Regions from separate parts of the Pseudoalteromonas nigrifaciens genome, predicted to be linked through region 2. Evidence: predicted binding sites of a transcription regulator. Region 2 holds the regulator's gene; each other region holds the start of a gene.
The links. The regulator sigma-54, encoded in region 2, starts transcription at its own class of promoters, with help from an activator protein. The targets are predictions, from matches to a motif close to GTTGGCACGNNNNTNGNNT.

Region 1 (7,614 bases), 1.4 Mb from region 2:
TTATCTTCACCTAATGCAGCAGTAAGCGCTTTTTTAATAAAGTCTTCTGATTGAAAACCAATTGTACTAAAACTTTGAATTTGCTCTATAAATAAATTATGTACTGCGCTTATTTTAGCTTGCGATAGATCCTGCAAACCGGCCATCGCCATACCCACTTTTTGCACCTGTTTGGGCTCTAAGTGTTTGAGTATTTGCGCTGCATCTTCTTCAGATAAACTTAATAGCAGTATGGCCGCTTTATCTACGCCATCTAGCTTATCAACATCGAAAGCTGCTGGGAGTTGTTTTTGGTTTTGATCAGTCATCTTCGGTTAACCACGCTTTCACTACTTGTGATGATAGTTCTGGTTCATTAGCTACAAGGGCACGTACGGCTTTAAGTAAGTCTTCGTCACCATGTAAATCGGGTAGCTGCAGTGTACCATCGCTTGAGAAGCCAACTGAAGCAGAATCAAAGTCTTTATTTAGCATATCTAAGCTATTATCGCCAATATCAACCCCTGAGCTAAGTGCATCTTCATCGTACTCATCAAGCGTGCTGTCCGGGTAAATTAAGCGTTTTAGCATAGGTTTAACTACAGCCATAATCAACACAATAATAACCAATGCAGCCAGTACTAAGCGTACTATTTTCATAAACCAGTCTTGTTCCCATAAAGGTACTTCAAAACTCATATCTACGGCTTCTCGTACAAAGGGAACTGTTACTACTTCTAGGGCATCGCCGCGCTGTATATCAAAGCCAACACCACCTTGTAATAAACGTCGAATATTTGACAGTGCCTCAACCGAGCGAGGGGTCATGGTGGTTTCACCGTTTTCGCCCACTGTTGGCAAATAATCAACTGCCACCGACACGCTAATTCTGCGAATCGTGCCGCTTTGTTGGCGCTTATGCGAAATAGTAGTATCGAGCTCATAGTTACGCGTGGCTTCTTTATGCGTGCGGCTCGGTGAAGTAGCACTTCCTGCGCCGCCTTGGCCTGCCACTTCTGGAATATCTGAATTTACCGGAGGCTGATTACTTAACGCGCCAGGAATACCCACAGCTAAGCCGCCTATGTTGTTTTCCTCAAACGTGGTTTCGCTTCTTACCGCTGGTAGGTCTGGGTTATAACGTTTTTGCGTTTCTTCTAATGAGCTAAAGTCCATGCTCAAATCAACTTGCGCAGTGTAATTACTCAAACCAACAATAGGGATTAAAATGCTATCAATTTTTTCTAGGTATTCTTGCTCGCGCTTACGCTCTAGGTCGTACTCTTTACGAGAACGCGCAGAAAGTGAGCTTTGTGAGCCCGAATTTAATAAACGGCCATTTTGATCGGTAACCGTTACGCGTGCAGGCTCAAGCCCTTGCACTGCTGAGGCTATCATATCCACCACAGAGTCTACTTCTTCGCTGTTAAGCGAGCGTCCGCGTTTAAGCGTAAGCACCACAGTTGCTGATGGTTTTTTCTCTCTGCGGGCAAATACGTTTTCTTTTGGAATAGCTAACAGCACCTTGGCGCGAGTGATGTTATTTAGCTCTTCTATAGTGCGGGCAAGTTGTTGCTCTCGGCCATGCTTTAGGCGCTCGCGCTCTAAGCGCTGGCTTACACCAAAGCCCATGTCTTGCATTATTATGTCTGAACCAGAAGTAGGACCTTGATCCAAGCCTTCGCGAGTCATTAGTAATTTTATATTTTGGTATTCGCTTTCATCAACCGACACTACATTGCCATCTAGTTGATAATCTATTTTTTGCGCATCTAAAAAATCAAGTGTTTGAATTAGCTCCTCGGTAGGCATTTTACCTAACGGGCGCATATCTGGCTGACGTGCCCAAATAATCACAAAAATGGCAATCGCCAAACAAATAGTTAATGCAATAATAAGGGTAACTTGACGCAATACATCAACACCGCTTAGCGCACTTAAATAGCCCGACTTTTGTTCTTGTTGATCGTCACTATCACCATGCTCAATACCGCCATCAGCAAGTGCAAGATCTGTAGATTGATTAGATTGCGCCACAATTATTCTCCACTACCTAAATTAAACAGGCATATTCATGATTTCTTTATAGGCTTCAACAAGTTTATTACGAACTTGTACGGTCGCCTCAAATGCAACAGAAGATTTCTGCGAAGCAATCATCGCCTCAGCAAGCGATACACTTCTGTCGCCCATTTCAACCGCTTTTACTTTTTGACCTGTGTCTTGCTGTAACTCATGCACAGTATTGAGCGCATTGCTGAGCATATCACCAAATTGTGCTGAAGACGTAGGCTGAGCTTGTGTAGGCAATTTATTAATTTGATTATTACGGCCCGCTTCTAAGGCCATAGATTGCATTTCTTGAAATACAGCGCTATTTTGAATTTTCATTATTTGTCTCTAACAATGCAGTTAACTCTTAAGGTTAAGAATGCACAAAGCGTGCCACTTAATTAACCCTTTAAATACAGTGTGTTAGAGTTTATTTACTTAGTCAGAGTTTTGACAGCCCTAAATTCAAGATGTTGAATTTAGGGCTTTTTTGTAGGTTATGCAGGAAGTGAAATACCTAAGTCGCGCATTTGCGCTAGTTTATAACGTAAAGTTCGCGGGCTAATACCCAAAGTTTCGGCTACGTCTTTACGCTTGCCTTGGCAACGCGCAAGTGTTTCTAAAATAATTCGATGCTCTTTATCTTTAAGCTCATCTTTATAACTGCCTGTATCTTGAGCGAGTAAATCTGATTTTTGCTCATTCGGTGTTTGCTCATCAAGCTTTTCATCACCCGACTTTTCGTCATTAATAATGGCTGTTGTTTTACTATCGTAATAGGCGCTAGTTAACGCACTTTCACTAATTGCTGGCTCTACTACAAAGTTACTTGGGGCTAAGTTTTCAATAAAAATAGCTTGCTCACTTATGCTGTTGTCACTGCGCAGTATAAGCGCACGCTGAATTACGTTATCAAGCTCACGCACATTACCTGGCCATGTATGGCTAAGGAGCTTTTGCTCAGCTTGCTTATCTAAAATAGCCAGCGGCTGCTTAGCTTTTATTAAATGGCGTTCAATTAAGTGCTTCGCCAACACAATTATATCGCCAGGGCGCTCGCACAATGGCCGCCACATTAGCGGAAAAACGTTAAGGCGATAATATAAATCTTCCCTAAACTGATTATTCGCTACCGCTTGTTTTAAATCGCGGTTACTGGTTGCGAGTATGCGTACATCCAGCGTAATCGTTTTACGGCTACCTAAGCGTTCAACTTCACGCTCTTGTAATACACGCAGTAGTTTAACTTGTAAGCCTAAATCCATTTCGGTAATTTCATCAAGTAAAATTGTACCGCCCTGTGCTTGCTCAAACTTACCTGGGCATGCCTGAATCGCGCCAGTAAACGCGCCTTTTTCGTAGCCAAATAATGTTGCTTCTAGCATGTTTTCAGGAATCGCCGCACAGTTAATAGCCACAAAGGGCTTTGCAGCACGCGCTGATTTATCATGAATAAACCGCGCTAATACTTCTTTGCCCGAGCCACTTGGCCCCAGCACCATAACACTGGCGTCTGATTTAGCTACCCTGCTTGCAAGCTCCAGCAATTGAATACTCGTTGGGTCGGCAACAATAGGGCCGTCGGTTTCTTTGGGTTTTTCGGGCAAATAGCGGCTCACCATATTTAATAGCACCTCGGGTGCAAATGGTTTGGCCATATAATCAATCGCGCCTAAGCGCATTGCCTCTACCGCATCGTCAATAGTTGCGTAAGCGGTCATCATTAATACCGGTAAATCGGGGTAATTTAATTTAATACTGCGCAGTAAATCTAGGCCGCTCATAGTGCCCATTTGCACATCGCTCACCACTAACGAAAAGGATTCTTTTTTAAGTAGTAACATCGCCTGCTCTGCACTATCGGCAGCAACGCATTCAATACCCGACATTTCTAGGGTATCTATTAATGCTTCGCGAAGCCCTGCGTCGTCCTCTACAACTAAAATAGTATTACTCATAACGATTCCTCTAATTTAGATGCTGCGCTAATTGGCAATAACAGGTTAAAACAAGCGCCGCCATGTACATTATTAGTCACCTCAATACGCCCTTGGTGCGCATTAGCAACAGAGCTAACAACCGCCAACCCTAAGCCTGTGCCTTGGCTGCTAGTGGTAAAAAATGGTTCAAACAGTTTATCTACCTGCTGTAGGTCAACACCTGGGCCATTATCACTCACGCTAATGCGTACAAAATCTGGGGTTTGCAAATCGCGCATTGCACTTACTTGCACTTGTGCCCCTGCGCCTATAATTTGAATACTGTTATGAATCAGGTTTTGAATCGCACTGGCAAGCGCGGTTTTATTCCCTAAAATCGCAATGTCGGGCTCAGGTAAGCTTACATCAAGCTCACTGTTATTAAGCGTTACCATGGCATCTGCACCGGTTTTTACTTCGCTTAATAATTGCTGCATAGACACCTGCTCAACCACATGCTGATCGCCACTTTTGGCAAATAGCAGCATGTCGTTTACTTGGTTTTCTAAATCTTTTAAGCGCGACATTAATTTAGTTTGAAAGTTATCGCGCGACGCTTCGGGTAAGCGTTTTGAACCTAAATTAGCAGCATAAAGCATAGCCGCCGACAGCGGCGTACGTACTTGGTGCGCCAAAGATGCCACCATTTTACCCAGCGCACTTAAACGCTGCATATGTGCAACCCGCTTTTGTAAGCGGCGGGTTTCACTCAAGTCTGTCATTAAAATAAGTTGCCCAGGCTCTGGGGCAAGTGCAGTAATATCAAGTTTTATTAAGCGCCCGTCTTTTAAAGACACTTCGTGGCCATCATCTTGCTGAGGCCGAAAAGAGCGCTGAATAACACTAAACCACTTTTCGCCTTCAAGCGGCTCGCCAAGCATATCAATCGCAATTTGATTCGCTTTCGCTATCATGCCTTTACCATCAAGCACAATTACTCCTGCGGGCATAGTATCTACTAAATGCGAAAGCCAACTAGCCTGTTTACGCAGATCACTTAACTCCCCTATATACTCCTCTTGAAGTAAACATGGGTTATACTGATTTGCAGAAATAAACTGTGGTTTTAACACACTAGCAAGTGCCATAATCAAATCTCTAATTGATGCAGATACAGTTTCAAATGCACAATTTATACCACCTTTTATTACCATGTATATCATTGAGTTACACAGTAAAAATGCGCGACATTAAAATGACGCGCAAATAAAAGCACCGCAACTAAGGAACTATAATGACCAAGCAAACCCGTTGCTCATGGCTCGACACCAGCAAACCCGACTACGTTGCATACCACGATAACGAATGGGGAGTGCCTGTGTATGACGATAAAAAACTGTTTGAATTTTTAACGCTGGAGTCGGCGCAAGCAGGATTGAGTTGGTACACTATTTTAAAAAAGCGTAATGGTTATAAAAATGCTTTTGCCGACTTTGATGTACACAAAGTAGCAGCATTTACCGAGCAAGATATTGAGCGACTAATGCTTGATGCGGGTATTGTGCGTAATCGCTTAAAAATTGCCGCTACTGTAAATAACGCCAAATGCTTTATTAAAATTCAGCAAGAATTTGGTAGCTTTAGTAACTATCAATGGCAGTTTGTTGGCAATAAGCCGCAAGTAAATAATTTAAACTCTGATGATGACACACCAGCAATTACCCCTACCTCAAGCGCATTTGCTAAAGATTTAAAAAAGCGTGGTTTTAAGTTTTTAGGGCCAACAACCGTATACGCCCATATGCAAGCCTGCGGTATGGTTAACGATCACAGTAATAAATGTTTTAGAAAAGAAGAAGTTAAAAAGCTAGGGGCTAGGCAAACAGTCTGATTTCAGGCTTTTAATCAAGCCTCTGTAATTAGTGCGCGCGTCAGCAAGCTTAACGCAGCAAAAGCTAAACGCTGTGCTTGGTTATTTTTTACCTAAAGCCTGAACCCTGACACCTAAAACCTGATAGCTACCCTTAGCTTTTAATCTCTCGACAAGTTATATTTTTTCATTTTTTCGACCAAAGTAGTGCGGCGTACTCCGAGTATTTCGGCGGCGCGAGCAACTACATAATCAAAGCGCTCTAATGCTTGAGTAATTAAGTTAATTTCTAGCTCAGCTAAGTATTCTTTAAGTTGAATCCCTTCGCTGGGTAACAAGCCTGAATCTGCTGCTGTAGAGTGTTCTGGCTCATCGTCATAGTCGCTAAAGTCAGTGCTAAATATGTCGTTAAAAGCATCGCGCTCCATTAACTCTTCTGGGTACTGTGGTTCATAGGCTTCAACTTCAATATAACGATACTTAGCCGGTAAATCAGGAACATCTACCACTTTTTCCGGGAACATTATCACCATCCGCTCAACTAAGTTTGCAAGCTCGCGAATATTACCCGGCCAACTATGCTCTTTTAAACTTTCGACAGCGCGCTCTGTAAACTTAGCGGTTGAGCCACTTTGCTCATTAACGCGGCGCATTAACTCTTTTAATAGCAGCGGTATGTCATCGGCGCGCTGGGTAAGCGACGGGCTTTCAATAGGAAATACGTTTAATCGGTAGTATAAATCTTCACGAAACGTACTTTCCTCTATCATGGTTTCGAGGTTGCGATGGGTTGCAGCAATAATGCGTACATCAGCCTGAATCGCTTTAGTGCCGCCTACTCGCTCATAACTACGCTCTTGCAATACGCGCAGCAACTTAACTTGCATTTGCAGCGGCATATCGCCTATTTCATCTAAAAATAGTGTACCGCCTTGCGCCAGTTCAAAACGCCCTTTACGAGCAGAAATTGCCCCTGTAAATGCGCCTTTTTCATGGCCAAACAATTCACTTTCGAGCAACTCCCCCGGAATCGCACCACAGTTAACTGGTACAAAAGGCCCTTTAAGGCGTTTAGACAATAAATGTACGTTACGCGCCACCACCTCTTTACCTGTGCCCGACTCACCTAAAATAAGTACATTAGCATCGGTTTTTGCTACTTGCTCAATTAAAAAGCGCAGGTCTTTAACCGCAGATGTTTCACCTACTAGGCCATCAAAAGTATTGTGTGGTTTACTGTGTTTGTGCTCAATAGGCAACATGCGCTGATATTGTTGGCAGTCGTGTAATAGTTGCGTGGTTATTTCGTGGCTAAATGGCTCACAAATTAACCCCACTACATTAGCAATACTCAGTAAAGGCTTGAGTGTTTCGCCAATTAGTAAAAAAGGAAACGTAGGGTAGCGTTTAATTAAACTTTCGTGATCGAGCGCCTGCAATGCACCTAAAATTACAATGCATTCTTTACTTTGATACTTACTACACGCTTGCTCAAAGTCGGCTTCCGTTTGTAATTGCACCGCTTCACCTATAAAAGTAAGTGAGGCATATAATCCTATCGAGCGATTGTTATTATTATCTAAAATTAAGATCATATTTAGCGGGCCATTCATTTCACTAATTTATTTTGTTAATCAAATTGTAAGCCAGTTGAAATTGTATGCAAGCACTAGTGGCGACTTTTTGACATTAACGCCAAAAAACAGACACTTTAATTAAAGCAACAATACTTAAGGATTAACCATTAAGTATTAAGGTTGTAAATACCCCTACATTCGCATAATAAGTTAATCG
Region 2 (7,614 bases):
AGCAAGTGCAGGGTCTATTTTCATACGTTTAAGTATTATAGGAATACACGCACCCGCCACACCCGCAACAACTAAGTTCATAAACATTGCAAACGCCAGTACCGCGCCAAGCATTAAGTCCCATTGCCATAGGGCTATAACACTGGCAATTAAAACAGCCCATAAAATACCGTTTAATGCACCAATGGCGAGCTCTTTTATCATTACAAAACGTTGGTTAGTTTGGTTAATATGGCCCACTGCTATACCACGAATAACCAAGGTTAATGACTGGCTACCGGCCACCCCACCCATTGAGGGGACAATGCCGTTAAGCACGGCTAAAATAGGCAGTATTGCTAAAGTGCCTTCAAAAAAGCTGGCAACAAAAGCAGCTGCCAGAGCCGTTAATAAGTTAACACCTAGCCAAACAGAGCGTTTTTTTGAGCTTTTTAAAACCGGTGCAAAGGTATCTTCTTCATCATCAAGACCCGCTAAACCTAATAAGTGATGCTCTGCGTCTTCACGAATTACATCAACAATGTCATCGATAGTAACACGGCCAAGTAGCTGGGCGTTGTCGTCAACTACTGGGGCTGATATCCAGTTATGACGTTCAAATAACTGCGCCACTTCGCTTTCATCCATCGAAATAGGAATAGACTCACAGTCTTCATCCATTAGGTCGTGAACAATTTTTTCGGGCGAATTGGTTAGTAAGGTACTTAACGATAAAGCGCCTAAAAAACAGTTATGCTTATCGACAACGTAAAGGTCGTCGGTACCCTCAGGGAGTTCGCCGCGCAGACGAATGTAACGCAGTACCACATCTAGGGTTACATCAGGGCGAATGGTTACTGTATCTGTGTTCATCAGCGCGCCAGCAGAGCGTTCCTGATAGGAGAGTGCTTGCGTAGCACGTTCTCTATCTTGAATGTCCATGGCGCTAACCACGTCTTTATAAACCGTGTCAGGCAGGCTTCGCAGTACTTCACCTAAGTCATCGTGGCCCATGTCTTCAGTGGCAGCAGCAATGTGCTTAGGTTCCATTTGGGCAATAATGCCTAAACGTACATCTTCAGAGAGTTCTTCAAGAACATCACCTTGTACATCTGGATCAACTAATTGCCAGAGCAGGCGACGAACTTTATGCGGTGATGATTCTAGTAAAAGTGCGGTATCACAAGGAGCTGTTTTTGCCAGCATGCGCCTAACTTGAACAAACTGACCACTATTGAGTGACTTGGTCACTTGTTGTAATTGTTGTAGTGGGTAGTCTTGTTCGAAAGTTTCGGGCATTGGCGTCCTTAATTTATTTTTATAACGTTAGGGAAGAAGTTAGTCATTAACTTCGTTCAGTTTATCTTACTTTTTTTAGCCAAACTAGCTTAAGGTTTCACTAACCCTATATTTTAGCTCGTTTACTTGGTTTAAATAAAGTGCCTACTATTCTTGTTCGTTAAAGCGCTGCGCTATTAATTGGCCAACGGCATGTAAAGCATGCTCTGCATCGGGTCCTTCGCACACTACTTTTACTTCTTTACCTTGGCTGCTTTCTAGTAACATTAAAGCCAGTACGCTATCGCCAGCGGCTTCTTTTTCATCTTGAAATAAGGTAATAGATGCGTCAAATTGTACCGCTAATTGTGCTAATACGGTAGCAGCTCTAGCATGCAGGCCTAGCTTGTTTTTTATTAAAAATGTATTTTCTAAGCGCATAAGATACTCTACTTAAGCTGAACAGATGATTATTTAAATTGAATTATTTTTCTTGCTCGCGATGGCGAATTTTTACATTAGGGTGAGACATAGCAAAGCTTTCACCAATTGTTTGCGCTAAATAAACTGAGCGGTGCTGACCACCAGTACAACCAATAGCAATGGTTAAATAACTGCGATTATTACGCTCTAGGTGTGGTAACCACGTTTGTACAAAGGTTTGAATTTGCCAAGTGAATTTTTGCACAATACTATGACTAGCTAAATAATCTTTTACTGGTTGATCTAATCCAGTTAAAGGCTTGAGCTCCGGTTCCCAGTGTGGGTTTGGTAAAAAACGCGCATCAAAAACATAATCAGCACCTTTGGGAATACCATGCTTAAAGCCAAACGACTCAAAGGTAATGATAAGCTGTTTGTCTTTTTTACCGAGTATGGTTTCACGCATAGATTCAGCAAGTTGATGCACACTTAAATCGGTTGTATCAATGACATGATCAGCCCGCGTTACGAGTACATCGAGTAATTCTTTTTCCTTTTTTATTGCTAAATCTAGCGGTAGCGAATCAATCGAAAGCGGGTGCAAGCGACGTGTTTCTGAATAACGGCGGATTAACGTTTGATCGTCGCTATCTAAATAAAATAACGTTGGTTTAGCAAAGTCGGGCAAGTACTCAAGAATATCGTTAAACTGCTGCTGATCTTTAGGCAGGTTACGCACGTCTATACTAACGGCTATTTTATCGTAGTTATCAGAGACACTGCGCACTAATGAAGGCAGCAAATTTACCGGAATATTATCTACACAATAGTAACCTAAATCTTCTACAACACGTAAAGCAACTGACTTACCAGAACCTGATCGGCCACTTATAATAATTAATTCCATTTACCACCCCTTTATTAGTAACTAGGATTGATCCAAAATAACTTGGTATAACGCTTCATCAGACTTTGCCGCACGCAATTGCTTACAAAACTCTTTATCGTTTAGTTTATCAGCTATTGTGGCTAGTGTTTTCAAGTGCTGCTGGTTATCGCCATCGGGCACTATAAGCGCAACAAAAATATCAACTGGACGATTATCAATTGCATCAAAATTAATAGCGGTTTCGCTTATTAAAATTAAGGCAAGAGGCTCTTGTGCCCCGCTCATACGGCCATGTGGAATTGCTATTCCTCGGCCAATACCGGTACTACCTAGCTTTTCTCTTGCCAATAAAGCAGTGAGAATATCTTGCTGAGGTAAATACGGCATTTTTTTATGCGCGAGTTCACTGATGAATTCTAAAATTCTTTTTTTACTATTAAAAAGGACCACAGCTTTGCTGCAGTCCTGGCATATAAGTGAGCTTAATTTCATAGTGTTAGTGTCGAGCAAACTTCTCTTTGTGTTTAATTACTTGACGATCGAGTTTGTCAATCAACGAGTCAATGGCAGCGTACATATCTTGGTGTTCGGTCGATGCAAATAGCTCAGCGCCACTTACAAAAATTGTTGCTTCAGCTTTTTGACTTAATTTTTCTACATCGAGAATAACATGCACATTAGTTATGTGATCTGAGTGTCTTTGCAGCTTTGCAAATTTATTATTTACATAGTCTCTTAATGAGTCTGTAATGTCTACATGACGACCAGTTAAGTTTAGTTGCATCAGCATTTTCCTCTTTGTTGTACGTCTTAAATCAAGCTTTTACGTTGATTTGACGGGGGAATAGCCAGAGATTCGCGATATTTTGCAATTGTCCGTCTAGCTACTTTAATTCCTTGCTCAGCCAATATATCTGCAATCTTGCTATCACTCAATGGTTTGGCTAAGTTTTCTGCAGCTATCAACTTTTTAATCAGGGCACGTATGGCAGTTGATGAACATTCGCCACCATTTTCGGTGCTTACATGGCTTGAAAAAAAGTACTTAAGCTCAAAAATGCCACGTGGAGTGTGCATATATTTTTGCGTAGTGACCCGTGAAATAGTCGACTCGTGCATTTCAACTATTTCGGCAACATCGTTTAATACCATAGGTTTCATGGCTTCTGGGCCATGTTCAAAAAACGCTTGTTGCTGCTTAACAATACAATTAGTTACTTTCAGGAGTGTTTCGTTTCTACTTTCTAGGCTTTTAATAAACCATTTAGCTTCTTGTAAGTGCGAGCGAATAAATTGGCTGTCACCGCTGGATTTTACTGTACGAGACATAGCCGCATATTGGCTGTTAACACGTATTTTTGGCATGCTATCTGGGTTTAGCTCTACCACCCAACGGCCTTTTATTTTTTTAACAGACACGTCAGGTATAACGTATTCAGACTCTTCTCTGACAATAGTATCCGCAGGCTTAGGATTAAGCGTATGAATAAGTGTCATTATTTCTTTAAGCTCTTCTTCTTTGAGCTTAGTTTTTTTCATTAACGTACGATAGTCGCGAGCAGCGAGTAAATCGATATGATCAGTTAACACCATTTTTGTTTCGTTAATATAAGGGGTGTCTTTATCAAATTGATTTAATTGAATGCATAAGCATTCTTGCAAGCTGCGAGCTGCAATACCAACAGGATCAAATAATTGAATGCGCTTTAGCACTGCTTCTATTTCATCTAGTTCTACTTCGTGTTCGTCGTCAGTTTCTTGGTTAAAGCTTGCTAAAAGGTCTTCGCAACTGAGGGTTAAAATACCAGAGTCATCTACGGCTTCAACGATAGCTATGGCAATAGCTTCGTCGGTAGGGCTAAAAGGGGTGAGCTGTAATTGCCACATTAAGTATTCATGCAGGGTTTCGGTTGATGCACCTTGATAAATAGATTCATCTTCAGGCATTGGCCCTGATGAAGAGGCAGGCGCTGCGCTCATATATTCATCCCATGATACATCCATGGCCATGTCGTCGCTTATGGTGTCTTTATTTAGTGCTTCACCGCTATCTTGCTCATACTCGCTTGGGGTGTCGTCAGCAGAGGCGCTAACAGTAATGTCATCTGCTTTTTGCTCGTTTTTACCTGCTGATTCTTCCGTGTAATCTTGTTCATCAACTTCAAGTAATGGGTTGCTATCAAGTGCTTCTTGTATTTCTTGCTGGAGATCCAAGGTACTAAGCTGCAATAAGCGAATAGCCTGTTGCAGTTGCGGAGTCATTGTAAGTTGCTGGCCCATGCGCAGCTGTAATGATTGCCTCATTTATCTCTAACAATCCTTATAAATTGATATGATTAATCTTAGCAGATGCTTATAGTAATAACATAAATATTACAGTTTGAACTGCTCGCCTAAATAAACATCACGTACTGTTTTATCGTTTAATACAAATTCAGGAGTACCAGATGCAATTAGCTCCCCATGAGAAACAATGTAGGCTTTTTCACAAACATCAAGGGTTTCCCTTACATTGTGGTCGGTAATTAGTACGCCAATACCACGATTTTTAAGGTGTTCTATAATTTTTTTAATATCGAGTACTGAAATAGGATCCACGCCAGCAAAGGGCTCATCAAGCAATATAAATTTAGGATCTGCAGCTAAAGCACGTGCTATTTCTACGCGGCGACGTTCACCACCAGATAGCGCCATACCTAAGCTGTCGCGAATATGTTGCAGGCTAAATTCGTCCAATAAACTATTTAGGGTTTCTTCCCTGGCTTGTTTATTTAGTTGCTTACGCGTTTCTAAAATAGCCATTAAATTTTGATACACAGTGAGCTTTCTAAAAATAGAAGATTCTTGTGGTAAATAACCAATACCTAAACGAGCACGGCTGTGCATAGGAAGTAAGGTAATATCGTTATCATCAATTAATATTTTACCTTTGTCGCTAGGTACTAAGCCTACAATCATGTAAAAGGTAGTGGTTTTACCTGCGCCATTTGGGCCAAGTAAACCAACAATGCTACCAGCTTTTACTTCAAGTCCTACATTTTTAACAACTTCACGGCCTTTATAGCTTTTTGCTAATAGCTCTGCTTTTAATGTACTCATGGCTGACCTTTATTGAGTTTTTGTTCTTTTTTTACGTCTACAGGCACTAAAATAGTGTGTACCCGATCAGTTGAGTTTTCATCTTTTTCAGCACTTATAAGCTGTTGCTCTATATCATAAGTGATGCTTTTAGCCGTAATTTTTTGCCCAGCTTGAGAAATGTTTGCATCTCCTACCAGGGTTAAAAAACGTTTCGCTACATCGTAACGTACTTCGTTAGCGCTGGCGCTCATGACAGTGCCATCTGCTTGCTTTTCTTCAAAATATGCAGGGCTGCCCGTGGCAATTAATAGTTGTTTATTATCGCCAAGTTCGTCGCGCTTATGTACTTCTAAACGATCGGCGGTGATACGACGATTACCGTGAATTATCTCGACGTTTTTCTCAAAAATACCAACGTTTTCTTTTAGTTGGCCTTCTTGGCGGTCAGCACTAATAGAAATTTGATTAGCTAATGGGGAAGTACTTTGCTCTGCCGCATTACTATTAAATACAAGTATAAGCGATGGAATAATAAGTATTTTTGCAAGGTTATTGGTCATAATATAGTGTTCGCGTATGGTTAATTAGTTTTATCACCTCGGTTGTTAAATTGGCTTCAAGGCCTTTACCGGTGATCTTTAAATTCGGTCCAGTTATAATAACGGGCTGTTCGCTGCGCATAGTGAGTAGCATTATATCTACTTGAATATTGTCGGCGGTAATTTTGTCTATCATTGCGCCATCAATTAAGTTTTGGGCAGTTACATTACCCTCTAAAATTAATTGTCTTTCATCGTAAAGTGTTGCTTCATCAGCATTGATACGCCACGTTTTTTGTCTGTCGTCGTACAATATGAAAGTAGGTTTTTCGAATAAGGTAAATCCTAGCTGCTCGTAAAGCTCCGTTTTAACCGCAGTTACTTTATGGCTAATTTCACCGTTTTCGTCAAAAGCTGTTTGTTTTAGCTCAATGGCGGTGTAATCGGGTTTAGCTATTACTTCTGAGTCGGCTTTAGCAACCGTATTTACCTGAGTAAAATAAGGGTACCAAAGCCAAACCATACAGGTGATGAATAAAACGCTTAAGACTATGCGCGCTATATTCATGAACTGGTGCCTTGGCTAGTTAATGGTTTATTGTTTTCAAGCATAAGTAAGTCGGTTAGCTCTCTTACTGCACCAAAACCACCCGGCATTTGCGTAGTGTAATGTGCTAAGCGTTTAATTAGTGGGTGCGCGTCGTTTACTGCGACTGCAAAGCCAACTAACTCCATAACAGGCATATCTGGGCCGTCATCACCAATATAAGCAATTTGCTCATCGCTCAAATTAAGCTTGTTTTTAAGTTCTTGGTAGGCAATAAGCTTGTTTTCTTGACCTTGATAAATATGCTGCACGGTTAAGCTGGTCATACGTTGTTGTACTATTTGCGAGTGCCTGCCGGTAATAACCGCTACTTCAAAGCCGCTGTTAATAAGTGCTTTAATACCAAAGCCATCTTTTGTATTAAATGCTTTTAGCTCTTCACCTTGGTTGCCAAGATAAATTCGGCCATCAGAAAATACGCCATCAATGTCGCATATAAGTAGTTTTACTTTTTTTGCGCGCGCTTTAGCGTCATCACTTAGCGCTTGATAGAGTTCTTCAAATTGCATTTATAATACTCCTGCTTTAAGTAGGTCTTGCATATTGAGTGCCCCAATAGGCTGATTATGCTCATTAATAATAATTAAGCCATTAATGCGTTTATGTTCCATGATATTAAGCGCTTGCGCAGCAAGCATATCTTGGGTTGCCGTGGTACACGATTTAGTCATTACTGCATCTATTGACGTGGTATGAATATCAACGCGTTGCTCTAAAATACGGCGTAAATCACCATCGGTAAATAACCCAGCGAGTTGCTGATTATCGTCAACTATGGCGGTCATACCTAAGCCTTTAGCTGTCATTTCAATCAGCGC
Region 3 (7,614 bases), 1.3 Mb from region 2:
GATTTATAATCGCTTCGGGGAGGTTTTTATGAGTTGCCGATACAATGCGAACATCTATGGCTATTTCTTCTTGAAAGCCGACTGGACGTATGGTTTTTTCTTGCAATACGCGCAGTAACTTAACTTGTAAATTAAGCGGCATATCACCTATTTCATCTAAAAATAAGGTGCCTCCCTCAGCTTGTTGAAACAGTCCTTGGTGATCTTTTATTGCCCCAGTAAACGAACCTTTTTTATGACCAAATAATTCTGACTCTAGCAGTTCACCCGGTACTGCGCCGCAGTTTATCGCTACAAATGGGCCTTTACTTACATGGCTATGCTGATGAATAGCTTGAGCTAATAACTCTTTACCCGTACCACTGGCTCCCGATATTAATACGTTAACTTGCGTTGGCCCTAGCAGTTTAACTTGCTCTAGCAAATGTAGCATAGCGCCGCTACGGGTAACTATATTGCTAGTGGGTATTATTTCATCGGCATTTACGCCGTGTATTTCTATCGCTTTTGCTAAGCTGTCGAATAACTCGTCTTTATCTATTGGTTTGGTAATAAATGCAAAAATGCCTTGTTTGGTAGCCTCTACCGCATCAGGAATAGAGCCATGCGCTGTCATCATAATAACGGGCAATGCCGGATAGCGGCTTTGCAATTGGCGGTGCAGTGCCATGCCATCCATTTCGTCCATGCGCAGGTCGGTTACTACGGCATCGAACACTTGGCTTTTTAATATTTGTAACGCAATTAGGCCGCTCTCGCAGGTGGTAACCTCGTAGCCTTTTGATTCGATACGAATAGCGAGCAATTTTAATAAGCTGGCATCGTCATCCACTAATAATACTTTTGCACCTTGCGGTTTTATTGCTGGCATAACTACTGCTCCTTAGTTTCTTCGCGTAATAACAGTTGCTGCTCTATGGTTGCTAATGACGAGAGCGTTTGTTGCATTTTATTATTAAGTGCTTGCTGCTCTTTTTTAGCATTTATTTGTAGTGTTACTTGTTGTTTTTGTAGCCATAAATACTGTTTTATATCGTCTGGCCAATAGTAAGCTTGGTCAAGTTTAAGTAACTTACTCATTACCGTATTAGGATCGCTACTAGTGTTTAAACACATAAATTGAAAAAAGTTTTTTAGTTCTTTTTCGCCAACAAAATCTTTGTTATCTGGGGTTAACTTAAAACCACCACATTTATTAGCATGCCAGGCTATTACTTGCTCCGCAGGGGGATACATAGGATCGCTTTTAGGCCGAGGCTTTGGGCTTGGCTGGCTGTTTTTATCGCTCGTTACTTTAGTTTGAGTTTGCGCCACAGGGCTATCAACCACTTGCTGTTGGGGGTTATTAGTTTTGCACCCCGATAAAATGATGGCACTGCCACACACACATAAAATAGCCATTAAACGCGAGGTCATGCTAGTTAACTCCTTGATTTGTTATTATGGGAAGCGTAATTAAAAATCGACAACCTTGGGGTTCATTTTGCTCTATTAATAATTGTCCGTTTAATTGCTCTACTGACTCTTTAACAATAGTTAAGCCTAAGCCACTGCCTTGTAGCGTAACATTTTTGCTATGCTTACCTTGATAAAATGCGCTAAAAACATGTGCTTTTTCGTGCTCTTTAATTCCGCATCCCTCGTCGCTTATCGCCATTTTTAGCTTACTGTGCTCAAAGGTTAACGCTATAGATACTGCCTGCCCGTGTTGTGAAAACTTTAAGCCATTAGAAATTAATTGCACTAAAATCATTTCAATTAACTCCCCAGGTAACGCAAGCGCCTTATTAGGTAAGTTGTTATGCCAAATAAGGATTTGCTCTCGGGCTGTTAGGCGGTGCTCAAAATGACTATTAATTTTATTAATTAAATGATTAAACTCAACCTCACTTACGCTGTCTTTACTAGTACGAATCGCGTTATAACTAAGTAGGCTGTCAATCATAGTACGAAGGCGCACCATAGACTGGCTAATAAGCTCAAGTACAGCGCGTTGCTCTTTAGTTATAGGGCCAACTATTTCATCGCTGAGCAAGTCGGTGCCCTCGACCATTGAGGCTAGAGGTGTTTTAAGTTCGTGGGTAACGTGGCGTAAAAAGGTGTCTTTTTGCTGCTCAAGTATATGTAACTGAGCTTGCACCCATTGTAATTTATTACCTAATTCAACTAGCTCTGCTGAGCCTTGCACGGCTATTTTTTGTTGCCAGTCACCTTGCCCTAATTTACCAATAATTTTAGTCAAGCTTTTTAAGCGGCCACTTATACGCCACAAAAAACCGCCTCCTACTAAGAGTGTTAGCGGAATTAGCGCCACCAGCCAGTTAATAAATGAAGTTTGTAACTGCGCTATTTCTTTTTGATTATTAGTAATTTGGGTTTCGCTTTTATCGCGTAACCATAAGGTAAGTTCGGCGAGTAAATCGCTAATAGGTAAAAACAAGGCTACCTGCTGTTGTTTTTGTTCAACAAGTTGAGTGTGTGCTAGTTGCAGAGTATTCGTTAAACGCTGCCATTGTGCGGTGTGACTTTTACTGGGCGCTATACGTGTAAGATCTTCAATACTTTGTAGCGATGCTTGCCACTTATCAACTATGAGCGTATCGAGTGACTCACTTTTTAGTACCCAATTTTGCCGAGTAGCGCGCTCTAAACTATTGAGTTCTTGTTTTAAAATATTAAACGATTTAGTTACTTGGTAGTTATTACTAACAATTTGCTGAGTTACAGCTAACTGCTTATTAAGCGCATTTAAAAATACAATAACCACTAACGATAAGGGTAATAACGACAGCAGCATACTCATTACAAACTGGCTAATTAAATTAGGGCGCCAATTAAGTATTGCTTTGTATTTTTCAGCCATCGCTGCTGGCATTGCATCCATCCTTTAGTAACTTTAAACAGCCTATTATTAAGCGTTTAAGTTATACACTAGCTGAATCAATTTATATATCTGTTATTCGTACTGTAAAGCCGCCTGTTGCCAAACAGCAACAACTCAACTCTTTGATTTGTATTGCTTCTTTATTTATAAGCCAAATTTCGTTGCAAAAAACACACAGATACCTGTAAAACTTGCTTAACCTATAACACCAAAAACCATAAGCAACTGAATTTAAAAGATAAAAATAATTGGCATCGTTTTTGTAATAGTTAATCTAAGTTTATCTTATAAGGAAATGACCATGAGTAATCGCTTTTTAATTATTATGCCAATCGTTGCGCTAGGCTTTTTGAGCGCTAACGCGCTGGCAATGGATGTACAAGCTACTTTTAATGAACTTGATAAAGACAGTAACGGTACTCTCAGCGAAGCTGAAGCTGGTGAGGACGCTGTACTTCATGAAAACTTTTCACAAATAGATACTGATCAAAATGGTCAGTTGTCGCTAGATGAGTTTAAACAGTTTATTAAGTAACTAACCTAGTAACCAAAGGAGTTTTTTATGAAACAGCTTATAGCCGCATTTTCGTTACTGTTTTTAGTTATTAGTGCTACTGCCCTGGCTTCATCGTTTAATGCTCGTTTTGCTTTTTTAGATAAAAATATGGATGGAAAAATATCTATTACCGAAGCCAAAAAAGATAAAGAAGTAATGAAACAGTTTTCTGATTTAGATGTAAATAACGATGAAATGATCTCTAAAAAAGAGTTTGAGGCGTTTAAGCCTTAAGTTTAAATTCAAGTTTAATCTTGTAAAATTAACTAAAAGTATTTGCTATAACCCCTGAGGGAGTGTGTAAATGGATTTAATGTTGGGCGTTAAATTATGGCAAGTACTTTATTTTATTACGAATGACATTAAAATGAGCTTTGCGAAGGAGCACCATGAAGATACGCGCTTGTTTAGTTAGTTGCTTATTATTACTAAGCTTTAATTCATTAGCACTTGATGTAAAGCAACGTTTTGATCACCTTGATACAGATCAAAGCGGCTATTTAATTCACCATGAGCTTGAGGCTCAACCGCACTTACTAAACAACTTTAGCAAATGGGATAAAAACCAAGATAATAAAATTTCATTGGTTGAATTTAAAAATTATCTTACGAATAACCTCTACTGAGTAATTTATGAAAAATATAAGCTATATAGCGCTCGTTGCGCTTAGTATTTGTAGCACACCAAGCTTTGCCAGCAGCAATAACATTGCCAAGCAATTTGAAAAATTTGATCGTAACCAAAACGGCTTATTAAGCCGAGCAGAAACAGCCAGTGACCCTGCCCTATGGTCTCGTTTTGCAAGTTACGATAAAGACAAAGACGGCCACCTTTCTTTAAGCGAATTTACACTTTATGCAAGTCAGTAATTAATTTACCAATAAATTAACTGGCTTACTCTGCACAAATAACAATCCAACCACCTCAAGTGGTTGGTATTATAAAAGTGAGTTTGTTATGTTAAAGCCATTAACAATAAAAATAAGCTCACTATGCCACTCAAAAAAATAATCAAACCTTTGCTACTCGCTTGCCTTTGCGCAGGCTCAAGCCTTGCGGTTGCGCAAACTAAAGTTATTTACAACGCCAACGGCTACACACCTTTGTACAAAGGTGAAGTGCAGCAGTTTTCTACTTTAGTTATAAAAAACGGTAAAGTAGTTAAACTTGGCGGCGATACGCTGAAAAATAGCTTTCCAGATGCCAAGCTTATTGACGCTCATGGCAATACGCTATTACCGGGTTTAATTGACGCACACGGTCACATTATTGGTTTAGGCAATAACCTGTCACAATTAGATTTACGCGGTGCGCTTTCTATTGATGAAGTTACTAATAAACTCAAGGTATTTGCAAATAACAAACAAGGTTGGATTATTGGCCGTGGCTGGAATCAAGAGCTGTGGCAAAAAAAGCAGTTTCCTACCGCTGCCGATTTAGATAAAGTAGTGAGCGATCGCCCTATTGTACTATCGAGAATTGATGGCCACGCTATTTGGGTAAATAGCAAAGCCCTAGAGCTTGCGGGCATTACTGCAAACACCCAATCGCCAGAAGGCGGCGAAATTATTAAAGACGAATTTGGCAATCCTACTGGTATATTTGTAGATAAAGCAGAATCGTTAATTAAACAATTTATGCCAAAACCATCAAAACAAACTCTTAGTGACTCTTTAGATGCTGCCGGTAATCATTTATTAAGTTTAGGGATTACCTCAACCCATGATGCGGGTATAGATAAAACCACTTGGGAATTATACAAAGAACGCGGTGAACTAGGCAATTTACCACTGCGTATTGTGGCAATGCTCAGTGGCGCGAGTCCTGATTTAAAAACCATGTTAAAAGCAGGTCGATACCAAGATGCCAACGACTTTATGTCTATTCGCAGCGTTAAGGTTTATGCTGATGGCGCATTAGGTTCGCGTGGCGCGGCGCTAATTGAGGATTATGCCGATAGAAAAAACCACCATGGCTTAATGCTCGAAACCCAGCAAAAACTAGAAGAGTTATTTACGCTTAGTTTTAAAAGCGGTTTTAGTGCCAACACCCATGCAATTGGCGACAAAGCTAACCACGTTGTATTAGATGCTTATAAAAATGTATTTAAAGCAACCGGCGGAATTTTACTACGTAACCGTATGGAGCATGCACAAATAGTAACGCTTGATGATATTAAGCGCTTTAAAACATTAAAAATTATTCCTTCAATGCAACCAGTGCATGCCACCTCTGATATGCACATGGCAGAGCAACGCTTAAGCGAAAAGCAATTAGCGGGTGCTTATGCATGGCAAACCTTTTTAAAACAAGGGTCAGTGATTGCAGCAGGATCTGACTACCCAATAGAATTGGCAAATCCTTTTGATGGCTTGTATGCAACAATTACTCGTATGGATCACAACCAACAACCAACCCAGGGCTGGCGCGCTAGCGAAGTATTAAGCCGTGAAGACGCACTGCGTGCTTTTACCCTAGGCGGCGCTTATGCAGCGCATCAAGAGTTTAAAGTGGGTAGTTTAGAGCAAGGAAAGTGGGCCGACTTTATTTTAATAGATAAAGATTATTTTAAAGCCCCGGTTGATGAACTATATAAAATAAACGTATTACAAACATGGATTGCAGGCAAACTTCGTTACGAAAAAGAGGCTGTGACTGCGCAATAAACTGAATACAAACTGAAAATAACAAATTAATGATAAAATTTAATTAAAGTAATCAAAAAGTGTGTCGATAAAGTGGGGTATTTAAAAATTCTCTTATGTTTCAGGAAGAAAACATGTTATCTAAAAAAATATCTCTTACTTTATCGGCACTTTTTACCCTTTCACTTTCAGCTTGTTCTAGTCACCCTGTTTACAATGGTCACGCTCCTCATAATGACTATTCTCATAACAAAAGGCACGTTCAAAATGACTCGCCTCGCGTGAGTAACTGGCAGTTTCCAGAAAAAAATTACCGCCCAATAAATAGCAGTAAATTACTTAGTAATTACACCGAACAATTAGCCATGAAGCTAATTGAAAATATGAATTACATAAATAGTAATACCCCTATTGCCATTACTTCTTTTGTAAATTTAGATGATAACCTACAAACAACTAATATTTTTGGTAACCATTTAGCTGAGAGCTTTATTACTGAACTACAAGAGTTTGGATTATCTGTTGTAGATTACAAACACACAGGAACTGTACATGTAACCCCAAATGGCGACTTTTCATTTAGTCGTAATGGTCGAGAAATTAAAGGCTACCCGCATATTGAATACACTTTGACTGGCACACTTACTTATACCAATCGCGGTGTTATTGTAAACGCACGTATTATTGGCGCTAAGTCAAAGGTAGTGGTGTCTTCGGCTAAAGGATTTGTGCCTAGTTTTGTGGTTGAGTCGTTATATCCCACTCGCCGCGTTGACGGCATAGCGCTTGACGCAATCTTATAAAAACCAAAAAGGATTAGCTTAGGCTAATCCTTTTTAGGCTCTGGCTGTTTATTACGGTATAATTTAAAAATATGATACGCGTTTACAAACGCGAGTAAGCCGTTAGTAAAGGCAACGGGTACTGCACCAATAGCTAAGCCATAAATAGTAAAGGCGATACACCCAAATAAATTATACCAACGCAGCTTTACCACGTCGGTCATTGTTAACGATGCAACCAGTAAAGCAGATGCTATATAACCTAAATATTCCCAACTCAATTGTTCTCTCCTAGGCTTTAGGTTAGCATTGCATATTAAACTTTAGTACATTGAATCTGTACAGCAACGTAACAGCTAAATAAAAGTTAACCTATAAATGGCTTAAAACTCTGTTGGTTATCAGCAGCTATACTGCTCAAATAATTAGTCCAACAGTGCCAGCCCATTATATTAGCAGCACCTGATATGTTAATTAATTTAACATAATTTCTTAGAGCTTTGATGCTATCGCCATTAAGGTGCAATAAATAGGACAATTGTCCGAAGAGTATGATTGATGTTTCAATACCATTTTTCCAGTTATCTTGTTGAACAACTACTTACCTTTGCCGGTAGTAGTTATCAGCAATCAAAAAAAGAAATATTAATACAACAAGACCAGCCTTTAACTAAGTTGGTACTTGTGCGCAGCGGAACTGTGTCGTTTAGTTACGATGTAGGTAACGGACGACGCCTGCTGCTTGG
Region 4 (7,614 bases), 1.4 Mb from region 2:
TTGGCTTGTTTTTGCCTAAAACCTGATACCTGACACCTAAAACCTGCTCTTAACCTTTAAATATAATCAAATAACGAGAGTTTGGCTAAGCGGCCGAAAGTAGCTTGCGACGCTTGGAGTGCGGTTTCTTGCTGAGTGAGTTCGCTAATTGCAGCAGCCATATCTACTTCAAGCAGGCTTGAACGATTACTTTGGTTTTGAATGTCTAGCGCAGAGTTAGAGTCGGTTACTCTTTCTAGCACATTCATCCGCCCACCTAAACTCGCTTGGGTAAACACAACTTGTTCGCTGGCATTTTGTAACTGCGTTACACCATCGTTAAGTGCTTGCTGAAAATCGTCCCCCGTAAGCGTGCCATTATTTAAGCCTGTAATTAAACCTTGTAGCGTATTAAGTACGTTTTCTTTATGAGGTGGCTCGAGACTAAAATCAAGCTGCCCAGGTGCAGCGCCGCTTAGCTGAATTTTCATGCCCGCAAATTCAATTGGCTCGCCTGCTTGTACCGCCCCGGTAACAGGTGGGTTTAATGGGTTACCTGCGCGCTGAATTTCATATTGCTGCGGATCGCCTGGGTTAGTTCCCGCAGAAACCACTATATTAAAGGTATTTGCCGAAGGTGCGGCAGTGGGATCAGCATTATATTGCTCTTTATGAAACTGATCGAACACTCCTTGTTTATCTACATACACACTACCCGCTGTAATGTTATTTGGGGGTGTTAATGTAGGAATACTGCCGGTATTTGACGCCACATTTAGCCGTGCATTGGTTTTTTCAAAGGTGTCGTAGCCGTTGTCGCTAGATTTAATCGACACACCTTCGGCAATAGTAATTTTATGCTGACCTTGATCGCCTTGGTAATTGTATGTGCCGCTGGCAGCATCAAACTGATACGGTTGCGTGTTGTCTTGGTAGCCTGAAAATATGTACTTACCATCTTCTGAACGGGTGTTCATTAAATTAGCTAACGTTTTTTGTATTTCGCTTAGCTCCGACGCTAACGACTTTAAGTCGTCTTTACTGTATGCGCCATTACCTGCTTTTAAGGCAATATCTTTAGCCGCTTGAATACTTTCGTTAATACCTTGCAGTACGCTTTCTTCGGTTTTGAGTCGGCCATTGAGCTGGTTAATATTTTTTGTATATTGCTCATTGCTTTGTATTTTATTGGTATACAGCATAGCTTGCGATATGTCGGCAGGCGCTTCTGAGGTAGATAAATACTTTTGCCTAGTATTTACTCGCTCTTGTGCGTTTGCTACGCCATTTTGATTTTGTAATATTTTATTAATGCTGTTTTGATACATTAAGTTATTTGATAAACGCATAATTACCTCGTGGCACTAAGTAAAGTGTCAAAAATAGAACGTGCAGCAGAAAGCACCTGAGCTGAAGCCGCATAAGATTGTTGAAAGCGCAGTAAATTGGCCGCTTCTTCGTCAAGGTTTACCCCAGATAACGACTCGTACCATGCCTCTGACTGCTGTGCGAGTGCGTCGAATGCTGCGCCGTTTGTTTTAGCTTGGCCTGTTACCACGCCAATGTCGGTTACTAATCCGGCATACGCTTGGTTAAACGTTTTATGGTTATCGGCATCTGAGCTTGAAACAACATTTTGGCGCACCAAGTCACCGTTTTGTAACTCGGCTAACTTTAAGCCATTGCGGTTATCGTCAAAGCCGCCTTTGTTAAACTCTAACGTAAAGCTATCGCCTGTGGCTGGCGAGCCTTCAATATCAAAGTCAAAACCATAACCGTCATAAGGAGCACCAAGGCCAGCCAAAACATTTTTGCCTGGTGGTGCAATAGTAATTGGCACATTAGCGCCGTTTCCATCGCTAATTAAGTAATCATTTGTACCCGCTGCTTTAACAATGGTTATATCTCCATTAGCGAGTGCAGGAGGAGTGGTAGTTGTAAAGCCACCAGCGGTAACACTACTCACACTGCCAGCAGAAATAGCGCCGCTACCGGTGTTATTTATGTAATCGGCGGTGCGTATTGGCGATGCTAACGCTAGGTCTTCACCGCGCCCAGTGGCGAGGGTAATATTTGCTGCGGCTTCTGAATTGAGCTTAATTTGAAATTTATCGCCTTCATTACCTGCACCAGCCATAGTTAACTGCAAACCAAATAAATCAACACCTGGGTTATTTGCCGAGTTAATTTCACCGCCTACAAATGTTGCTGTTGTAGCGGCGCCTAATGGCTCGCCTTTATTATCTACTGGCTGAATACTCACTTCGTTTGGATTTGCGGTATAAGTCACAATAAAATCACTGGCAGGTAAATTACTGCCTTTGCCGGGCTCTACTGTTGCACTAACACCCGCACCGCCGGTATTAGCTTGATAGGCAAACCCTTTTGCCGTAGGTATATTGAATATATCGCCACCCAATTTACCGTTAGCATCCATTCCCAAGTGATTTTGCTGATTAAATGCATCAGCCAACGCTAAACCCATTTGGCCTATTTGATTTTGTGCAGGTACTAAAATATCGTCTCTGAAGGCAAGTAAACCACCTATTTTGCCTTTTAATTTACTGGCATCAACTTCAAGCGGCACAGCTTTGCCGCCATTTACATCTAAGCGCAGTTCTTTAAAATTTGGATCGGGGTCGCCGCGCATCGAAAACAAGTTAAACGAGCCGTTTTGCATTACAACCGCTTCACCGCTGCCCATAAAAACGAGCTTTTCACCATTAGGGCCGTCAAGCGTTTCAATGTCGATTAACTCTGATAAATCGCGAATCGCTTTATCGCGCTCGTTATATGTGCCGCTTGCAGCAGATGCGTTGTTAGTACCATTAACACCAGCAATTTGTTGGTTTAACGATCCTATTTTTTGAATTAAGGTGTTGGCTTCATCGGAGAATATTTCGAGCTGCTCATTTACAACATTTTTTTGATCCAGCACTATTCCCGACAACCTATCCATTTGGCTTATTAAGCTGTCGGCGTTAGTCATTACTAACGAACGTGCAACCGTTGACGATGGCTGATTAAGCGCTTCTTGCACGTTATTAAATAGCGAGTTAATACCGGTCGATAAGCTATTCGCTTCTTGCGAAAATAACGTATCGACCCGGTTTGCTTCACTTACAAACTGATCAAAAAACGTTTTATTTGAGGTGTCTCGGTTTAATTGTTTTTGTGCAAATTCATTAAGCAATCTGTAAGTATTACCTTTGCCAACTTGATTGCCGATCATGGTGCCATGCTCTGTACGCTCGCGCACATAGCCGTCAGTATTTACATTAGTAATATTTTTACTGGTTGTTTGCAACAGATCAGTGTTTGCTCTTATTCCTGAATTAGCAATGTTTAATAAATTAAACGACATGTTACTTTACTCCTTGGCGGATCACGTTTGTTGCAATATTTTTAAGCTCGCTACTGTTAAGTACGCGCTTTATTTTATCCGCATAATTTGGGTCTGTTGCATAACCGGCTTGTTGTAATGAGTCTAAAAACACTGCCGGTTTGGCGGTATTTTGTAATGCTTGTTGATAGCGTGGATTTTGAGTTAAAAAATCAACAAAGTCGTTCACGCTGTCTTTTATTGAGTCGTAAGCCCTAAAACTGGCTTGTTTTTTAACTGCAGCGCCTTGTTCAAACTCTAAGGTTACTTTGTTAGCTTTTTCACCCTGCCAGCTTTTATCTGACTTAATGTTAAATAAGTTATTTGAGCTGTTACCGTCGCTTTTATTAATAATATGCTTACCCCAACCGGTTTCAAGTGCCGCTTGTGCAACCATTACCGCAGGATTTAAACCAATTTTTTGCGCTGCAGTTTTAGCGTGTTCCCATACTGAACTTACAAACTCTTCGGCCGTTTCAAAGTTTGGCTTAGCTACTTCTGGCTTTTCGGTATTCATAGCGCTTTTATCTACAGGCTCGGTTACGGCTTTTTTACGCTGTTGCTGCGGCAACTCTATGCCAGCACGCTGATCGCTTAAAAGATCGTTACTGGTTCTGAGTACTGAAGCTGGGGTGTAATTTTTTGCCGTAGGAGAAAGTTGCTGCACTATTAAGTCGGCAAGCCCTAATGAACCATTAGACGAGAGCTCTGATGAAAGTTGCTGATCGTGCATTTCTTCAAAAAACTTTACGCTACTTGAATTTAATGGGCTTTCTTTGTCTTCGAAGGCTTCGCTGGCTTTGCGCATGCTTTTAAGCAACATTTGCGTAAATATGGCTTCAAATTGTGCCGCTGCTTTTTTGAGAGCCGCTTTTGAGGCATCACTAGACGCGTCGCCACTGTTTAGGGCATCTTTACGCAAAGCGTTTAAGTTACCTAAATCAAAAAAGTTTTGCTTATCGAGATGATTTGTTTCCATCAGCTTTTTGACACAATAATGAATAATGTATAAAGCAATGCAAAAATTGAGCCAGAGGGGAAGGTGTTAAGCAAAATGCCATCGGTTACCAGCTTTTAAAACTGACCACCGATAGCATTACGTTGTTTTAAATTACAACTAGCTGGCCGTTTATTGCGCCAGCTTCTTTTAGGGCTTCTAGTATTGCCATTAAATCGCCAGGCGCGGCGCCTACTTCGTTTATAGCGCGTACTAGGTCATCTAGGCTCACTCCGGGGTTAAATACAAATGCCCGTGAGTCGTCTTGTTTTATATCTATAATACTTTGCTGGGTAACAACGGTATCGCCATCACTAAAAGCATTAGGTTGCGATACGTTTTGTTGCTCCGCAATAGTTACTGTTAAGCCACCATGGGTAATAGCCGCAGGTTGTAGCTTTACGTTTTTACCAATAACAATAGTACCGGTACGCGAGTTAACGATAATTTTTGCCGCTGTATCTGCTGGGGTAAACTCTAGGTTTTCGAGCGTTGATAAATAAGACACGCGCTGCGAGGCGTCTCTTGGGGCAATAACTCTAATAGACGCTGCATCGAGTGCTTGGGCGCTATTTGGGCCAACTAAATCGTTTATGGTTTTTTCTAATCGCTTAGCGGTAGTAAAGTCTGGGCGATTTAAGTTAAAAGTAATATAGTCGTTTTGCATAAATGGGCTTTTAACTGCGCGCTCAACGGTTGCGCCATTTGGAATGCGCCCCACTGTTGGCGTGTTTATAACGACTTTACTGCCATCAAGCCCCTCTGCGCCTAAACCACCTACAATTAAACTACCTTGGCCAATAGCGTATACGTTGCCGTCGACCCCTTTTAAAAAGGTTTGTAGTAAAGTACCACCGCGTAAACTACCTGCACTACCAATAGATGATACGGTAATATCTATAGTTTGCCCGGGCTTTCTAAAAGGCGGTAGCTCTGCATGCACTGCAACCGCAGCCACGTTTTTAATTTTTGGTTTTAAGCTTGCTGGTAACGTAATGCCAAAGCTGTTTAACATGCCTTTAAAGCTTTGCTCGGTAAATCGGCTTTGCTCGCCCGTACCAGGTAAGCCAACAACTAGGCCATAGCCTACTAATTGGTTTGAGCGTACGCCCTCAACCATAGACACATCTTTAATGCGCTCGGCCATGGCAGGAAGTTGCCAGCCAAGTAACACCATTAAACAAAAAACTTTAAATACATTCATAATGAATGTCCTCTAAAAAGGAAAAAGTGAGCTACTAAAAAAGCGTGTTAGCCAACCGGCACTTTGTGCTTCTTGAGTTTGCCCTTTGCCCGAATATTGAATTCGTGCATTAGCAATTCTATTTGACTGTACGGTATTGTCTGCAGTTACATCTTCTGGCCTTACTAATCCCTCTAAACGAATAAATTCTTCGCCTGAGTTTAACGTTAGCCATTTTTCGCCGCGAATAACTAAGTTACCATTAGGTAAAACACGCATTACATTTACCGATATATCACCGGCTAAACTATTTGACTGATTTGATTTTGAGTCGCCTTTAAATGACGCGTCGCTGCCAATACCAAATTGAATGCTGTCGCCGCCAATATTTACCGGTAATCCGCCTAAACCAATAACGGGGTCGAGTTTTGCGTCTGACTGTTTATCAGTTTCTGTTTTTGCCGCTTTAGAGGCTTGCGTAGATTCTTGCAATTTAACCGTAATTATATCGCCGGTACGCAGTGCTTTTTTATCAGCGTATAAGTCGTTCGATAAATACGTATTAAACAGTGAGCCATTAGCAACTGCCGGTTCAACATTGGGTTCTGGGTACATGGGTGCGTAGTAAGGATCGTCTTGTACTACATCACTATTTTGTGTAGACACACAGCCACTTAACAATAAAGTACCCGCTGCAAATAATATAATATTGCGCATAATAACCTCTAAAATATTATAATTGCTGATTGATGTAGCTCATCATTTCATCAACTGCCGAAATTACTTTTGAGTTCATTTCGTAAACACGTTGGGTTTCTATTAGGTTTACCAACTCTTCGGTTACGTTTACGTTTGACGTTTCTAGTGAGCCTTGAATAATAGTGCCTAGCCCATCAACCCCAGGGTTACCCTGCACCGGCGCGCCACTTACCGCAGTTTCGGTGTAAAGGTTTTGCCCTATAGGCTCAAGGCCCGACGGATTAATAAAGTCACTAATGGTAATTTGTCCAATAACCACGTTATCGGCCTGCCCTGCAACACGTACAGACACTTCACCGTCTTGCGATACAGTTATTGATTGCGCGTCGTCGGGTACGTTCATTTCAGGTTGAACTACATAACCGGCACCCGAGGTTACAACTCGCCCGTCGCCATCGGTGGTAAATTGTCCGTTGCGCGAATAAGCAATATTGCCATCTGGCTGCAATACTTCAAAAAAGCCTGAACCAGAAATCATCCAATCTAGTGAATTTTCAGTAGTTAGCATATTACCTTGCGAAAAGTTTTTTTGGTTAGCTACCACTTTAGCACCAGCACCTAGCATTAAACCTGATGGCATTTCGGTATCTTGCGATGAGCGACCGCCTGGCTGATTAATGTTTTGGTAAAGTAAATCTTCAAAAACGGCGCGGCTTTTTTTATAACCAACCGTACTGGCGTTGGCTAAGTTATTTGAAATAACCGAAATGTCGGTTTGTTGGGCGTCAAGCCCAGTTTTACTGATCCACAATGCTGGATTCATAATCGTGTCCTCATTTTAAAGTTAAACTATGCGCAACAGCTGATCTTGCGATTGATCTATTTCTTCTGCTGTTTTCATTAGCTTTACTTGTAATTCAAATTGGCGTTGATGGCTGATCATATCGACCATTTCGTGTACCGGATTAACGTTCGACATTTCTAATGCGCCGCTTATCACTTGTACGTTAGCTGAGGTTTCAACCGTTTGATTTGGTTTTGGTCTAAATAAACCATCGTTACCTTTTTCAAGTGTTGAGTTATTTGCCTCAACCACTTTTAAACGATCAACCTCTTCTAAAAAGTTAGCCGGCGCGCCTTGTGGGCGTACTTGTATGGCACCGTCTTTACTAAATTCTATTTTTTCAATCGGGACTGGCAAAATAATAGGGCCGCCTTCGCCAATTACTTGACGACCACCGCTGGTAACTAACATGCCTTCGGCGGTAATATTAAGCGTACCTACTTTTGTATAAGCTTCGTTGCCGGAGGCGTCTTGTACACTCAGCCAGGCGTTATCGCTCATGGCAATGTCGAGCTCGCGACCGGTTTGCT

Region 1: the regulator sigma-54 is predicted to act here: its motif matches at 2,411-2,429, upstream of fliE (flagellar hook-basal body complex protein FliE).
Region 3: the regulator sigma-54 is predicted to act here: its motif matches at 3,132-3,150, upstream of PNIG_RS03345 (EF-hand domain-containing protein).
Region 4: the regulator sigma-54 is predicted to act here: its motif matches at 4,378-4,396, upstream of flgJ (flagellar assembly peptidoglycan hydrolase FlgJ).

The regions. Positions count from the first base shown of each region.
Region 1 is NZ_CP011036.1:882,245-889,858, reverse strand. Features, by position in the region: gene fliG (flagellar motor switch protein FliG) at 1-308, opposite strand, end outside; gene fliF (flagellar basal-body MS-ring/collar protein FliF) at 301-2,016, opposite strand; gene fliE (flagellar hook-basal body complex protein FliE) at 2,038-2,370, opposite strand; gene PNIG_RS04170 (sigma-54-dependent transcriptional regulator) at 2,529-3,989, opposite strand; gene PNIG_RS04165 (sensor histidine kinase) at 3,986-5,098, opposite strand; gene PNIG_RS04160 (DNA-3-methyladenine glycosylase I) at 5,245-5,841, shown strand; gene PNIG_RS04155 (sigma-54 dependent transcriptional regulator) at 5,982-7,415, opposite strand.
Region 2 is NZ_CP011036.1:2,969,650-2,977,263, reverse strand. Features, by position in the region: gene mgtE (magnesium transporter) at 1-1,278, opposite strand, end outside; gene PNIG_RS14130 (HPr family phosphocarrier protein) at 1,426-1,698, opposite strand; gene rapZ (RNase adapter RapZ) at 1,742-2,587, opposite strand; gene ptsN (PTS IIA-like nitrogen regulatory protein PtsN) at 2,609-3,061, opposite strand; gene hpf (ribosome hibernation promoting factor) at 3,066-3,353, opposite strand; gene PNIG_RS14110 (RNA polymerase factor sigma-54) at 3,380-4,873, opposite strand; gene lptB (LPS export ABC transporter ATP-binding protein) at 4,943-5,668, opposite strand; gene lptA (lipopolysaccharide transport periplasmic protein LptA) at 5,665-6,210, opposite strand; gene lptC (LPS export ABC transporter periplasmic protein LptC) at 6,200-6,757, opposite strand; gene kdsC (3-deoxy-manno-octulosonate-8-phosphatase KdsC) at 6,754-7,305, opposite strand; gene PNIG_RS14085 (KpsF/GutQ family sugar-phosphate isomerase) at 7,306-7,614, opposite strand, start outside.
Region 3 is NZ_CP011036.1:706,805-714,418, reverse strand. Features, by position in the region: gene PNIG_RS03360 (sigma 54-interacting transcriptional regulator) at 1-871, opposite strand, end outside; gene PNIG_RS03355 (hypothetical protein) at 874-1,416, opposite strand; gene PNIG_RS03350 (HAMP domain-containing sensor histidine kinase) at 1,418-2,875, opposite strand; gene PNIG_RS03345 (EF-hand domain-containing protein) at 3,186-3,419, shown strand; gene PNIG_RS03340 (hypothetical protein) at 3,447-3,674, shown strand; gene PNIG_RS03335 (EF-hand domain-containing protein) at 3,830-4,066, shown strand; gene PNIG_RS03330 (EF-hand domain-containing protein) at 4,074-4,310, shown strand; gene PNIG_RS03325 (amidohydrolase) at 4,434-6,107, shown strand; gene PNIG_RS03320 (FlgO family outer membrane protein) at 6,221-6,889, shown strand; gene PNIG_RS03315 (YgjV family protein) at 6,913-7,149, opposite strand; gene PNIG_RS03310 (Crp/Fnr family transcriptional regulator) at 7,427-7,614, shown strand, end outside.
Region 4 is NZ_CP011036.1:866,800-874,413, reverse strand. Features, by position in the region: gene flgL (flagellar hook-associated protein FlgL) at 57-1,328, opposite strand; gene flgK (flagellar hook-associated protein FlgK) at 1,331-3,343, opposite strand; gene flgJ (flagellar assembly peptidoglycan hydrolase FlgJ) at 3,345-4,340, opposite strand; gene PNIG_RS04105 (flagellar basal body P-ring protein FlgI) at 4,468-5,562, opposite strand; gene flgH (flagellar basal body L-ring protein FlgH) at 5,575-6,258, opposite strand; gene flgG (flagellar basal-body rod protein FlgG) at 6,275-7,063, opposite strand; gene PNIG_RS04090 (flagellar basal body rod protein FlgF) at 7,085-7,614, opposite strand, start outside.